Linked DNA regions of Cryptosporangium arvum DSM 44712. The protein of the gene in region 1 interacts with the protein of each later gene in a pairwise test. Links are inferred from orthologs where the notes say so. Each region holds a gene or a part of one and is shown in the gene's direction. Other genes may lie near its edges.

Region 1 (7,093 bases):
TCGATGAGCCGGCGGGTGACCCGCGGCGCGACCATGCCCTCCCCGGCGGCCACCAGCCGCACCGCGGCGATCAGGTCGGCCGCCTCGGTGTCTTTCAGCAGGAAACCGGCCGCACCGGCCCGCAGCGCGCCGAACACGTACTCGTCCAGGTCGAACGTCGTCAGCACGAGTACGTCCGCCACACCGTCGGCGGCCAGCGCCGCCGTCGCGCCGATCCCGTCCAGTTTCGGCATCCGCACGTCCATCACGACGACGTCGGGGCGCAGCGAACGAGCCAGCTCCACCGCCTCCTGCCCGTCCGCGGCCTCACCGACGACCTCGATGTCCGGCGCCGAGGACAGGATCAGCACCAACCCGGTCCGTACCGCCGCCTGGTCGTCGGCGACGAGCACCCGCACGCTCACAGCGGAATCGAGGCGTGCACACGCCACCGTCCTTCCCGGGGGCCCGCGTCCAGCGCGCCGCCCACGAGTGCCGCCCGTTCGGTCATCCCCACCAGCCCCGCTCCGCCGACCAGCGGGAACGAGGAATCCGCCGCGGCCAGCCGGTTCTCCACCGTCAACGTCAGTGCGTCCGGGCGGTACCGCACGACGGCCTCGACCGGCTGCCCGGCCGCGTGTTTCCCGGCGTTGACGAGCGCTTCCTGGAGGATCCGGTATCCGGCCAGCTCCACCGCCGGTGACAGCGGCCTGGCTTCGCCGTCCACGGTCAGCGTCGCCGGCGTTCCGTCCTCTCGTGCCCGTTCGACGAGCGCGTCGAGTTGATCCAGGCGCGCCTCGGCGGGCGAATCGGCACCATCGCCGGCCCGGAGGACGTCGATCAGGTGCCGCATCTCGGCCAGCCCGTCGACGCTGTGCTTGCGGATCAGCTCGAGCGATCGGCGGGTCGTGTCGCCGTGGTCGTCACGGGCTAGCGCGGCGGTGGAGTGCAGCGCGATCACGCTCAGGTCGTTGGCGACGAGGTCGTGCAGGTCGCGGGCCACCCGGGTGCGTTCAGCGGTGACGGCGGCACGCTGGTCGAGCTCCGCCAGCCGCGCGGTCTGCTCCGCGCGTTCCCGCTCGGCCGCCGCGGTCTGGCGGTGGCGCCGGACGGTCATCGCGGTGTCCACCGGCAACACCGTGAACAACGCGGCCTGGACGCCGAGCAGCACGCCGGTCAGCTCACCCTCGATGACGAGCCCGACGCCGGTGAAGATCAGCACCGCTGCGACCGAGCCGATCATCATCGCGCGGCCGACCCGGGCCGACCCCTGCTCGGTGACGACGTAGGCCGCGTTCGCGAAGACGCAGATCGTGAGCAGGTTCGGGCCGACGATCCAGTCGATCGTCAACGCGACCGCGGCGATCGTCAGGCTGAACCAGGCGTAGCTGCGGATGAACAGCAGCGACACCGCGGAGGCTCCGAGCGTCGCCACGCCGACCCAGGACTTCAGCGGATACCCGAACTTGAACAGCAGCAGGCCGCCGACGAACACGCCGAGAGCCGAGGCCACGTCACGCGCCCGCAGTTCCCACCCGCCCAGCCGCATGGTCCGATTCGACCACGGCGATCGGGACGCCGCCTCGACCGGACCTACGGTGTGCGCTCGACCGTCGTCCGCCGAAGGATGTAGTGACCGGACCCGGGAACGTGCATCGGACGGCGTACGGGCAGTTCGTCGTCCGGGCCGACGCCGCGGCGCCTCGGCGCCGGAATGCTGGTGAGCATGGTCGTCGTCATCATCGGGTGCGAAATCGGGTTCTGGGTCCTGCTCGGCGCGGGCCTGGCCGCCAGATACCTGCTGCGGCAGAAGCGGCTGGGTGCGGCGCTCCTGGTGGCCACCGCGTTCGTCGACCTGGTCGCGCTGGTCGCCGCGGTGATCGACCTGCGCGGGGGAGCGACGGCGGACTGGAGCCACGGGCTGGCCGCGCTGTACATCGGGTTCTCGGTGGCCTTCGGCCCGATGATGGTGCGCTGGGCCGACGAACGCTTCGCCCACCGCTTCGCCGGCGGCCCGGCGCCGACCGGACCGCCGAAGTACGGCACTCCGCGCGCGGTCCACGAGTGGAAGCTGTGGTTGCGCGCGGTGATCGCGTGCGGGATCTCCGGTGCGCTGCTGTTCGGCGCGATCCGCCTGGTCGACGACGCCGAGCGCACCGAGGCGCTCGGCGGGACGTTGTCCGTGCTCCCGAGGATCGTGGTCATCTGGGGCATCGTCGCGCTGACCTACACGGTGTTCCCTAAGACACGACCGGCTCACCCACGAGCGTGACGCCGGCCTGCTCGAGCTCGGTGAGCGCGCGCTGCGTGGTGGGGGCGGCGACACCGGCCGTCAGGTCGAGCAGGACGGTCGTGGCGAAGCCGTTGCGGGCGGCGTCCAGCGCGGTGGCCCGTACGCAGTGGTCGGTCGCGATGCCGACGACGTCCACTTCGGTCACGTCGTGCTCCCGGAGCCAGTCGGTGAGGGTCTTGCCCTCGGAGAGCCCCTCGAAGCCGGAGTACGCCGCCGCGTACTCGCCCTTGTCGAAGATCGCCTCGACGCGCGTGGTCTCGAAGTTGGGGTGCAGCTCGACACCGCCGGTGCCCACGACCGTGTGGGCCGGCCAGGTGTCGACGAAGTCGGGCTGATCGGAGAAGTGGTGGCCGGGGTCGATGTGGTGGTCGCGGGTGGCGACGACCCGGTCCCACTGCCGGGCGTCGGCGGTCAGCGCGGCCGAGATGGCGGTCGCGACCCCGGCGCCACCGGTGACGGCGAGCGAACCGCCCTCGCAGAAGTCGTTCTGGACGTCGACGACGATCAACGCACGGGCCATCGGATACCCCTAACTGAAAATGACCGGGAGGGCAGGGTCGCCCGCGGACAGGCTCAGGCCCTCCCACGGGAGCGTCACGAGCGCTTTCTCCAGGTGGTCCCGGGAGGCGAGCAGGTTCGGGGCCTCCGCGGTGCGGACACCGGAGCGCACCAGCGGAACCTGGAGCGGGCGGTCGTGCTCACCCAGCTCCGGCGAGGACAGCGAGATCACTTCCTCGACCGCGGTGCCGGTGGACCGGTACCGCCGCACCGAGGTCTTGCGCCCGCCGCGCGACGCTTTGTTCTCGCTGCGCTTGGCCACCGGCCGGCCGTCGACCTCGACCAGCTTGTAGACCATGCCCGCGGTCGGCGCGCCCGAGCCGGTGACGACCGACGTGCCGGCACCGTACGCGTCGACCGGAGCGACCGCGAGCGCCGCGATCGAGTACTCGTCGAGATCGCCGGAGACGACGATCCGCGTGCCGGTCGCGCCGAGCGAGTCCAGCTGCTGGCGGGCCTGGACGGCGAGGACGCCGAGGTCACCGGAGTCGATGCGTACCGCGCCCAGCTCCGGGCCGGCGACCTCGATCGCCGTGCGGATACCCGCGGTGATGTCGTAGGTGTCGACGAGCATCGTCGTGCCGACGCCGAGCGCGGCGAGTTGGCCGTCGAACGCGGCCTTCTCGGTGTCGTGCAGCAGCGTGAACGCGTGCGCGCTGGTGCCGGTGGTGGGGATGCCGTAGCGGCGGCCGGCCTCGAGGTTCGACGTGGCGGTGAATCCGGCCAGGTAGGCGGCGCGCGCGGACGCCACGGCCGCTTCCTCGTGGGTGCGGCGCGACCCCATCTCGATGAGCGGCCGGTCGCTGGCCGCGATCACCATCCGGGCGGCCGCGGTGGCGATCGCCGAGTCGTGGTTGAGGATCGAGAGCGCGAGCGTCTCCAGCAGCACGGCCTCGGCGAACGTGCCGCGGACGGTGAGGACCGGCGAGCCGGGGAAGTAGAGCTCCCCCTCGGGATACCCGTCGATGTCGCCGCTGAAGCGGTAGTCCGCGAGCCAGGCGGCGGTCTCGTCGTCGACCGCGCCCGCGCTGCGCAGGAAATCGAGGTCGTCGGCGTCGAACCGGAAGTCGACCAGGGCGTCCAGCACGCGGCCGGTGCCACCGACGACGCCGAAGCGACGCTCCTTCGGCAACCGGCGTGCGAACACCTCGAACACGCATTCACGGTGGGCCGATCCGTCGCGCAGCGCGGAGGCCAGCATCGTGAGCTCGTAGTGGTCGGTCAGCAGTGCTGTCCCCATGCACACCAGCGTACGAGCAGCTCATCGAATACTTGTTGGCCGGGGTTGTTGCGAGAACTTCAAGCGATGGCACGATGGGGTTCATGACCGCTCCTCTGGTCGCTCCGGCGGAGACGCCGAGCACCGCAGAAAGGCCCGCGCAGCAGAAGCCGTGGGTCACTGTCGTCTGGGACGATCCGGTCAACCTGATGTCGTACGTGACGTACGTCTTCCAGAAGCTTTTCGGCTACGACAAGCCCAAAGCCACCCAGCTCATGCTCGACGTCCACCAGAAAGGCCGCGCAGTCGTGTCCTCCGGCTCCCGCGAAAAGATGGAGCTCGATGTCGCCCGGCTGCATTCGCACGGGCTCTGGGCCACGCTGCAGCAGGATTGACATGACCTATGGCTTCACACGTTCGGACAGCGCTCTGACGCTTCGCCTGAGTGCCGAGGAGGCGCAGGCGGTCGGGTTGGTCGTCGCGCAGGTCGCCGGGCTCATCCAGGCCGGAGACCGGCGTGGCGTCATGAGCCTCGACCTGGGACCGGGCTCGCTCGGCCGGGCCTCCGAGGCGCCCCGGGAACCCTTCGACGTCTTCGACGACTTCGACAAGGTCGAACCGGACCCCGAGGATCTCGAGATCGAGCTGGTGGAAGACGGGGTCGCCGGGCCGAGCCTCGATCCGGTGCTGGCCCGGCTCTTCCCGGACGGGTACCGGGACGACCCGGAGTCGGCCGCCGAGCTGCGCAGCCTCACCGAGTCCTCGTTGCGTGAGGAGAAGATCGGCAACGCCGGCGTCATCCTCGACGACCTGCCGTTCGAGGGCGGCGAGGTCCGCCTGGACGCCGAGCGGGCGGAAGCGTGGCTGCTGGCGCTGAACGACGCCCGGTTGATGCTCGGCACCGCGCTGGAGATCGAGGGCGACACCGATCCGCTGGCCGAGCTGGACGCCGCCGCGGGCTCGGATCCGACCGGGGCGCGGGTGCTGGGGCTGTCGCTTTATCAGTTCCTGACCGGATTGCAGGCCAGTCTGGTCGACGCGCTCGATCCGGAGTAGCGCAGCTCACCACTTCTCCGTCGGATGCGCTGGGTACGCTGGTGGGCGTGTTGAAACTCGACCGGGCCATCCAGGACGCCATCGTGGCGCACGCCCGCCGTGACCACCCCGACGAGGCGTGCGGCGTGGTGGCCGGCCCCGCCGGCAGCGATCGGCCGGTTCGGTTCATCCCGATGCTCAACGCGGCGCGGTCGCCCACGTTCTACGAGTTCGACTCCACTGATCTGCTGAAGCTCTACCGGGACATGGACGATCGGGACGAAGAACCCGTCGTCATCTACCACTCGCACACCGCGACCGAGGCGTACCCGTCGCGTACCGACATCTCGTACGCGAACGAGCCCGGCGCGCACTACGTGCTGGTGTCGACTCGCGAAGAAGACCGGGTCGAGTTCCGTTCGTTCCGCATCGTCGACGGTGTGGTGACGGAGGAGCCGGTGGAAATCGCATGACTCCGACGCAGTCGTACTTGTTCGCGCACACGCCGGTCGAGGTTGTCTACGACTGTCGTCTTCGCTGACGTCCGGCTTCCCGTTTCAGCTATTTCCAGGAGTGTTCCATGGCCATTGAAGTACGCATTCCGACCATTTTGCGCACCTACACCGGTGGCGAGAAGACCGTTCAGGGTGAGGGCGCCACGCTCGAGGCGCTGATCGGCGACCTGGACGGCAAGTACCCGGGCCTGCGCGGCCGCCTGGTCACCGACGAGGGCTCGCTCCACCGCTTCGTCAACGTCTACGTCAACGACGAGGACGTGCGATTCACCGGAGCGCTGGAGACCGGTTTGAAGGACGGCGACGAGGTAACCGTTCTCCCTGCGGTGGCCGGCGGCTGAGTCTCGTCCGCGGGGGCCCGGCGGCCCCCGCGCCGTCCGAAGGGGGCTGGCATGACCCGGTACGACTCTCTGCTCGACGCGCTCGGTGACACCCCGCTGGTCGGACTGCCGCGGCTCTCCCCCAGCGAGGACGTCCGCCTGTGGGCGAAGCTCGAAGACCGGAACCCGACCGGTTCGGTGAAGGACCGCCCGGCGATCTACATGATCGCCGAGGCCGAGCAGGAAGGGCGCCTGCGCCCCGGCGACACGATCCTCGAACCGACGAGCGGCAACACCGGCATCTCGCTGGCGATGGCCGCGAAGCTCAAGGGCTACCGGCTGATCTGCGTGATGCCGGAGAACACGTCGATCGAGCGTCGTCAGCTGCTCGGCATGTACGGGGCCGAGATCATCTCCTCACCGGCGGCCGGCGGTTCCAACCAGGCCGTCGCGATGGCCAAGCAGCTGGCCGAGGAACACCCCGACTGGAAGATGCTCTACCAGTACGGCAACCCGGCCAACGCGCGCGCCCACTACGAGACGACCGGGCCCGAGATCCTCCGCGACTGCCCGACGATCACGCACTTCGTCGCCGGTCTCGGCACCACCGGGACGCTGATGGGAACCGGGCGTTTCCTGCGCGAGAAGGTGCCCGACGTGCAGATCATCGCGGCCGAGCCGCGGTACGGCGAGCTCGTCTACGGGCTGCGCAACATCGACGAGGGCTTCGTGCCGGAGCTGTACGACGCCAGCGTGCTCACCACCCGCTTCTCGGTGGGGCCACGGGACGCGCTGCTGCGCACCCGGCAGCTCATCGAGGTGGAAGGCATCTTCGCCGGTCTCTCCACCGGGGCGATCCTGCACGCGGCGCTGGCCACCGCGCACAAGGCCGTGAAGGCCGAACAGCGCGCCGACATCGTCTTCGTGGTCTGCGACGCGGGCTGGAAGTACCTCTCCACCGGTGCGTACGCCGGCACCCTGGCCGAGGCCGAAGCCGCCCTAGAAGGCCAACTCTGGGCTTAGTGGGCGGCCCGCCCAGGACGACGCTGCCGAGCCAGCGCGAGGTCTTGAGTATCAGTTATACGAGGCGACCTCGCGCTGGATCGGCAGCGCCGCCCTGGGCGGGCTCCAGGTTCAGGCCCTCGCGCCTGGCGGCGCTCGACATGCTCAACTA
Region 2 (7,181 bases), 7.9 Mb from region 1 along the record:
GTGCACTCGCGGTACCTGCGCCGCCTGTCCCGGCACGCCGGTGTCACGCTCGTGGTGCTCAACCAGGTCGACATGCTCAGCAGCGCGGAGACCGAGGCGTGCCTGGCCGACGTCCGCAGGCTGCTCGACGCCGACGGGCTGCGCGGTGTGCCGCTGGTGCCGCTCTCGGCGCTGCGCGGCGACGGCATGCCCGAGCTGAAAGACCGCATCACCGCCACCGTGTCGTCCCGCCAGGCCGCGGTGCGTCGGCTCGCCGCCGACCTCGACACCGTGGCCGACGAACTCGCGCCGCTGGCCGGGCCGGAGGTTCGCGAAGGCGTCGACCGTGCCGCGGCCAAGCGCCTGTACACGACGCTGGCCGAGGCCGCAGGCGTCGGTGCCGTCGGCGAGGCGGTCGAGCGGGGCTTCAAGTTCACCGCGAGCCGCAGCTTCGGCTGGCCGTTGATCCACTGGTTCGGCCGGACGAAGTCCGATCCGCTGGCACCGCTGCGTGAGAACGCCACCAAGACGCGACGCCGCACGACCGCGCGGCCGGCCGTGCTGCACCCGGTGCAGCTCCCCGCGGTCGAGGAGTCGCTCCGCCTCCTCGCCGACGAGACAGCCGAGGCGCTGCCCGATCCGTGGCCGCGGCTCGTGCACCGCGCGGCCCGCTCCGAGATCGATCAGCTGCCCGACGCGCTCGATCGGGCGGTCGCCACCGCCGACCTGGGGCTCGCCCGCCGTCCGCTGTGGTGGTGGGGGTACCGGGCGGTCCAGTACCTGATGGTGTTGGCGCTGCTCGGCGGCCTGGCGTGGACGCTGGGGCTGGCCATCGCGGCCGCGGTCGGCGACGCCCTCGAGGTCGGCGACCTGGTGGTGCCGCTGACGCTGCTGTTCGGTGGGCTGGTGCTGGGCCCCGTCCTGCACGTGGTCGGCATGATCGTGGCGCGGCGAGGCGCGCGGCAGGCTCGTCTCCGGGCCGAGCAGGCCGTGCTCGACGCGGTCACCACGGTTGCCCGCGATCGGGTGCTGGGTCCGGTGCGAGCCGAACTCAGCGCCTACGCGCAGGTGCGCGACGCGCTGCTCGAGTTCGGCATCTCCACCGGCTTAGATACCGCGCCCGCTGCGGAATCCGGCCCGGACGTCGAGGCGGAGGCGCCGAGTGGGTTGGGGCCGCTCCCGCCGGCGTCGAACTATCCGGACCCGTTCGAGCGCCCGGCCGCCCACCCGGCGCCGGACACGACCACTGAGCGGCCCGGTCTGGTCGGTCCCCGGCCCGTCCGGCCGAGCACGATGTTCTCCGAGGCGGCCTCGACGAGCGCCCCGACACCTTCCGGCGCCGTCGAGCCGGAGACGGGACAGGCGATGACCCACTCGACCCCGCCCGGCAATCCCGACCGCCCGGCTTCCCCACCGCCGCCCGAGCCCGATCGTCCGCTGTCCGAGCCTGATCGTCCGCTGTCCGGTGCTGGTCGCTCCGAGACGTCGCGGCCGGCCGCGCCGGGATGGGCGGGAAGTGTCCCTCCGCCGCCGCGCCCCGACGCCGTGCGTCGCGGCGCGATCCCCCCGGCCCCGGCGACGCCTCCGGTCGCGCCCGGGTTACGTCCGTTCCCGGGCGCGAACACTCCCCCGCCACCGGTGGGGTCCCCGCCGATTCCGGGCCTGCCGCGCCCCGGCACTCCGATCTCGTCTCCTTCGAGGTCCGGGCAGCCGAACGCCGGCTTCCCGACCCAACGCCCGGGCGGCTCCTCACCTGAGCGTTCGGGTTCCGACTCGCTGACCGCGCGCCCGACGTCTCCGGGTCGTCCCGGCGGGGATCCGTCGGCGCTACGACCCGGCGATCCGTCCGCGCTACGACCCGGTGTGGATCCGTCGGCGGTGCGGCCCGGTGCGGATTCCGCTGCGGCACGGCCTGGCGACGGGGCGGCCTCGGGTCGGCTGGGCGCGGACTCGGCTGCTGCGCGGTTGGGCGCCCGGGCGGCGCGGGCCGGAGCCGAGCTGGACACGGCTCGTTCCGGCGCGGCGGAGGACGGGGGGCCGTCGCGGTCGCCGCACCTCCGTCGCAGCGGACCCAAGCTTCCCCCGGCGCCCCCGCCGCGCCCCGAGGTCGAAGCCGACCCCGAGGTGGTCTGGGCCCGCACCCGCCCGAACGCGCCCGCAGACGGGTACGCCCCCGGCGGCCCGTCGACTCGCGAGCCCGCCGACCGACCGTCTCGACGCTCCGATCCGTCCCGGCCCGACCCGGACACTGCCCCTTCTTCGGGATCCGAGGCACTGCGGGAAGACCAAGCGGAACAGTCCGGGCGCAAGGGCCTGCGCGGGTTCTTCAACCGACGCAAGGAGTCAGCCGACGTGGTCGACCGCTGGTGGGCAACCGCCGACGACGGCGACGACCCGTTCGGCCGCCCGTCCTCCGGCCCGTCCGACGACGATTCCCGAGTCCCCGGCCAGCGCTGAATTCCCGGGGCGCGCCTCGTTTCGTGTGACGTTCGAGCCAGTTTCCGCAGCTCCAGGCCGGTCACCTCTGTTAGGGACACGAAATATTCGCCCCTAGGAGGGATTCGATATGGGTACGCGTTCCACCGCCCTGGACGAAACCATCCGCTCCGAGGTGGGTCACCTCCTCGAAGGTGTCGCGGTCGATCTGATCGCCCTGTCGCTCAACCTGAAGCAGGCGCACTGGCACGTGCAGGGCGCCACCTTCAAGCAGGTCCACGAGCAGCTCGACGAGGTCCTCGCCGACGTCAGGACCTACTCCGACGACGCCGCCGAGCGGGCCGTCACGCTCGAGATCACCATCGACGGCCGCCCCGCCGCAGTGGCGAAGTCACCGGTCGCGGATTTCCGCACCGGTTGGCTCGACGCCCAGGAAACGATCGCGCTGGTAGCCGACGAGGTGGCCGCGGTCGCCGCCCGGGCTCGGGAGACGCTCCCCACGCTCGAGGAGAAGGACGCGGTCTCGCACGACCTGGTCGTGCAGATCGTCACGGGCTTGGAGAAGCACCTCTGGATGCTCCGCGCCCAGACGCGCTGACCCCCGAGGTTCGTCGAGCGCCGAACCGCACGAGGCGGGCCCCGAACACCGGGCGCCCGCCTCGCGGCATCTCGCCCGGCCCAACCAGGCGGTCGCAAAGGCCTCCGCCTGCCGCCACACCTCACGGCACCCCGACACAAGCGCCCTACCGCGCAGCCCCACCGCCGCGCAGCCCCACCGTGCGCCTACCGCCCCATCAGCCGGCGGACGATCTCCGCCACAGCGTTGACAAAAGCCTCGTTGTCCAGCTGCTCGTCCCACGCCGTCTGGACCAGCAGGCCCTGGTAGACCGCGATGAAGACGCGGATCAACGCATCCGGATCCATCCCGGGCGGCACCTGCCCCCGTACCGCCTCGCACGCCTGCTCGATCCCGTCTCGCGCGAGTGCTCGCAACTCCTCGGAGCGGACCGACTCGGCCCACACCTGCAGGGCCAGGCGCGCATCCGGCGCTTCCGGCGTACCGATCTCACGCAGCAGTTCCAGATACGCCCCGGCGCCGTCCCCGGAGGTCAACGCCGAAGCGCGGTGTGCGTGCCATTCGCGGACGATCTCGGTGATCATCTCGTCCTTGCTGGAGAAGTACCGGTACACCAGCCCGGCGCTGATCCCGCACTCCCGCACGATGTCCTGCATCGACGTGCGATGAAAGCCGTCCCGCGCGAAGCACGCGGCCGCCGCGTCGAGGATCTGCTGCCGCCGCGCCTGCAGATGCGCCTCACTCACCTTCGGCATGCGCACCCGCCCGCCCGATCCGGTTCTCCGTACCCCCGTCGGCCCGCACAGCCGATTCGCCCTCCGCACGCACAGCCACTGCCTCAGCCCCGCCCTCGGCGACATCAGCCCCGCCCTCGGCGACACCCGCCCGCACAGTCCCGCCTTCGGCGACACCCGCCGGTACGACCGCGTCTCCGGCCGCGCCCGACTGCGAAACGCCGCCCCCATCGTCGGCGCTCACGCGAACCCGCGCGATCCGGTAGAACTCCGCCGCCGTGTCCGGCCGTCCGTACAACCGCGCCACGTCCCGCGTCGAAACATCCTCCGCCAGCAACAACCCCCGCTCCTCCAAGTACCGCCCCAACAAAGCCGGATCGAACCCGAACGTCCACGGCTCCCCCACCGCCGTGACCGCCCCGCGCCAGGCATCCGCCACCCCGGCGTCCAGCGCCACCCGGTCGACGTACGTGAAAATCACCTCGCTACCCGCAGGCAACGCCCCGCCGAGGTACCGGAGCATCTCGTCGACGGCCGCCTCGGTGAGGTAGTTCGTCACGCCCTCCCACACCACCACGGTTCGCGCCGAGGAGGAGAAGCCCGCCGAAACCAGCGCCGCCGCCAACGAGTCGCGAAGGAAATCCAACGGCACGAAGCGGACGTCGTCCCGCCCGTGTCCCGTCACGACCTGCTTCTTCACCGCCTGGGTCGCCGGATGATCGACCTCGAACACGTCGACGTACTCCAGCGCCGGAAGCCGGTGCGCGCGGCTGTCGAACCCGGCCCCCAACACGAGCGCCTGCCGAGCGCCCCGGCGGACGGCATCGCCGACCCAGTCGTCGATCAACCGGGTCCGAACCACCGCGGACGCGCGCGGGCCGCCCCACCGGAAGTCGATGTAGCGCTCCAACCGCCGCCCGACGGGCCGGAACCGGGCCGCCCACACCGCCGCTCGGTAGCCGCGCGGAAGGAACAGCCGGGCGTACGAATCGTGGAACAGGCCGTCCCGGCGCGCCGACTCCAGCGCACGGAACAGCGCCACGTGAACCGCGGTCCTACTACCGGTAGCCAGCACCGACCCAGAATAATGAATGAACGTCCATTTTTATAGTCCTGCACTAGCCTCAAGGAGCAACTAGCGACGAGAGGGACGGACCGTGGAGCTACTTCATTCCGGCAAGGTTCGGGACGTCTACCTGGACGGAGACGACCTGATCCTGGTGGCGTCCGACCGCGTGTCGGTCTACGACGTCGTGCTCCCCACGCCGATCCCCGACAAGGGTGCGATCCTCACCCAGCTCTCGCTCTGGTGGTTCGACCAGCTTCACGACGTGGTCCCGAACCACGTCATCAGCACTGACGTCCCCACCCGGTGGGCCGGCCGCGCGATCCGCTGCCGTCGTCTGCGCATGGCTCCGGTGGAGTGCGTCGCCCGGGGCTACCTCACCGGTGGCGGGCTCACCGAGTACCAGCAGACCAGGACGGTGTCCGGGATCGAGTTGCCGCCCGGCCTGGTCGACGGCGACAAACTGCCGGAACCGATCTTCACCCCGTCCACGAAGGCGACCGAGGGCCACGACGAGCCGATCTCGTTCGACGAGGTCCAGAACATCGTCGGCGCGGACGAGGCGAACCGGCTGCGCGACCTCACGCTCGAGATCTACCGGCGCGGTGCCGACCTGGCCGCCGAGCGGGGCATCATCGTCGCCGACACCAAGGTCGAGTTCGGCTGGGCACCCGACGGAACGCTCGTGCTCGCCGACGAGGTCCTCACGTCGGACTCGTCACGCTTCTGGCCCCGGGACGAGTGGGAGCCCGGCCGCCCGCAGCGCTCGTACGACAAGCAGTTCGTCCGCGACTGGGCGACGAGCACCGGGTGGAACAAGCAGCCGCCCGCACCGGAGATCCCCGACGACATCGTCAAGGCCACCCAGGCCCGGTACGTCGAAGGCTACGAGCGCCTGACCGGGAATAAGTGGTTGAACGGGCAACTATAGCTGTCATGCGTGTAGACATCTGGTCGGACATCGGCTGCCCCTGGTGCTACGTCGGCAAGCGCCGGTTCGAGAACGCGCTCGCCGCGTTCGAGCACCGCGACGACGTCGAGGTGGTCTATCACTCGTTCGAGCTCGACCCGAGCCATCCGACCGACAAGACCGTGCCGGTCACCGAGATGCTCATCGGCAAGTTCGGGATGCCGAAGGCCCAGGTGGAGGCGGCGGAGAAGCGTCTCGAGGACACCGCGGCCGCCGAAGGGCTCGCCTACGACCACGGTCGGCACGCCGGCAACACGTTCGACTTCCACCGCCTCGCGCATTGGGCCGCCGAGCAAGGGAATCAGCAGGAACTGCTCGACCACGCCTACGCCGTGCACTTCGGTGAGGCGAAGTCCGTGCACACGGTCGACGCGCTGGTCGAGCTCGCCGCAGGCGCCGGGCTCGACCCGGACCGGGCTCGAGAGGTCCTCAACGACAAAACCCGGTACGCCGACGCCGTGCGCGCCGACGAGAGCCAGGCACGTGAGCTCGGGATCAGCGGCGTGCCGTTCTACGTCCTCGACATGAAGTACGGCGTCTCCGGGGCCCAGCCCACCGAGGTGTTCGCGGAGGCGCTGGCAACGGCCCACGGCCGCTCCTAACCCCTGTTACCAGGAGTGATAGTCGAACGGACGTGAGTGTCTCCTTGCCCCGGCTCACCGGTCGGGGTCAAGGTTGACCTCATGGACCCGCATCTCATGGCGACGCTGCATCGCGTCGCCGCCTCCGGTGGCCCGGTGATCGTGGCCGCCGCGGGCACCGAGAGCTGGGCCGCGGTGAAGAACCAGTTCGTCAAGATCCTCGGACACGGTCACCGCGGCCGCGAGGAGGTCCAGTCGGAGCTCCTCGAGGAAACCAACCAGGCGATCGCGCACGCACCCGCAGGCCTGGTCGATCAGGTCACCCACGACCAGCAGAGCCGCGCGCAACAACTGCTGCTCCAGGCGATGCTCGTGGACCCGTCCGTCTCCGAGGACCTGGAGAAGCTGGTCGCGGAGCTGAGCCCGCCGCCGGACGACGACGAGGAGCCGGCACCCGAACCGCCGAGCAACCGCCCGCCCGTGCTGCGGCCACGCATCCTCGGCGCGCCATGGGCCTGATCAGCGCCCGGGCGCACCGGATCCGGACGGCGTGGGCGTCGGCGTCGGTGTAGGTGTGGGCGACGCGGACGGGGTGACCGGCACCGGTCCGGGCCGAACCCGCACCCGCCCCACCGCCGGCCGCCGTCCGTCGGCGGGGTCCGCCGTACCAGCGGAGTCAGGCGCGGCGTCGGTAGGCCGTACCGACCCCTCCCCAGGGGACGCCGGCTCGGCCTCCGGCATCACCGCGCCCGACTCGCCGGGTCTCGGTGTCGTGTCGTCCATGCTCCAGAACTCCTCGTGCTCGCTCGCCCCGCCTCCGGCCTCGACCGGGGGCGGC

What was found.
Region 2: the proteins of clpS (region 1) and CRYAR_RS42030 interact in binary tests that used the Escherichia coli proteins (3 or more experiments, as listed by UniProt). The link is inferred for Cryptosporangium arvum DSM 44712 from one-to-one orthologs.

Annotation. Positions count from the first base shown.
Region 1 is NZ_KK073874.1:1,249,692-1,256,784, forward strand. The notes cover bases 3,059-5,798. They hold clpS (ATP-dependent Clp protease adapter ClpS), read left to right. Parts: upstream 3,059-4,153; coding sequence 4,154-4,444; downstream 4,445-5,798. Other genes in these bases: CRYAR_RS05740 (nicotinate phosphoribosyltransferase), read right to left, coding at 3,059-4,070; CRYAR_RS42780 (DUF2017 family protein), read left to right, coding at 4,446-5,105; CRYAR_RS05755 (M67 family metallopeptidase), read left to right, coding at 5,153-5,557; CRYAR_RS05760 (MoaD/ThiS family protein), read left to right, coding at 5,665-5,798. Outside these bases: CRYAR_RS05720 (response regulator), read right to left, coding at 1-404; CRYAR_RS05725 (sensor histidine kinase), read right to left, coding at 401-1,528; CRYAR_RS05730 (hypothetical protein), read left to right, coding at 1,706-2,251; CRYAR_RS05735 (isochorismatase family protein), read right to left, coding at 2,220-2,792; more of CRYAR_RS05740, read right to left, coding at 2,802-3,058; more of CRYAR_RS05760, read left to right, coding at 5,799-5,940; CRYAR_RS05765 (PLP-dependent cysteine synthase family protein), read left to right, coding at 5,992-6,942; CRYAR_RS05770 (YqjF family protein), read right to left, coding at 7,091-7,093. UniProt on the Escherichia coli protein: Involved in the modulation of the specificity of the ClpAP-mediated ATP-dependent protein degradation.
Region 2 is NZ_KK073874.1:9,113,879-9,121,059, forward strand. The notes cover bases 1,452-4,279. They hold CRYAR_RS42030 (Dps family protein), read left to right. Parts: upstream 1,452-2,545; coding sequence 2,546-3,013; downstream 3,014-4,279. Other genes in these bases: CRYAR_RS44430 (GTPase), read left to right, coding at 1,452-2,436; CRYAR_RS42035 (TetR family transcriptional regulator), read right to left, coding at 3,199-3,747; CRYAR_RS42040 (class I SAM-dependent methyltransferase), read right to left, coding at 3,731-4,279. Outside these bases: more of CRYAR_RS44430, read left to right, coding at 1-1,451; more of CRYAR_RS42040, read right to left, coding at 4,280-4,801; CRYAR_RS42045 (phosphoribosylaminoimidazolesuccinocarboxamide synthase), read left to right, coding at 4,884-5,723; CRYAR_RS42050 (DsbA family oxidoreductase), read left to right, coding at 5,729-6,364; CRYAR_RS42055 (hypothetical protein), read left to right, coding at 6,446-6,862; CRYAR_RS44435 (hypothetical protein), read right to left, coding at 6,863-7,181.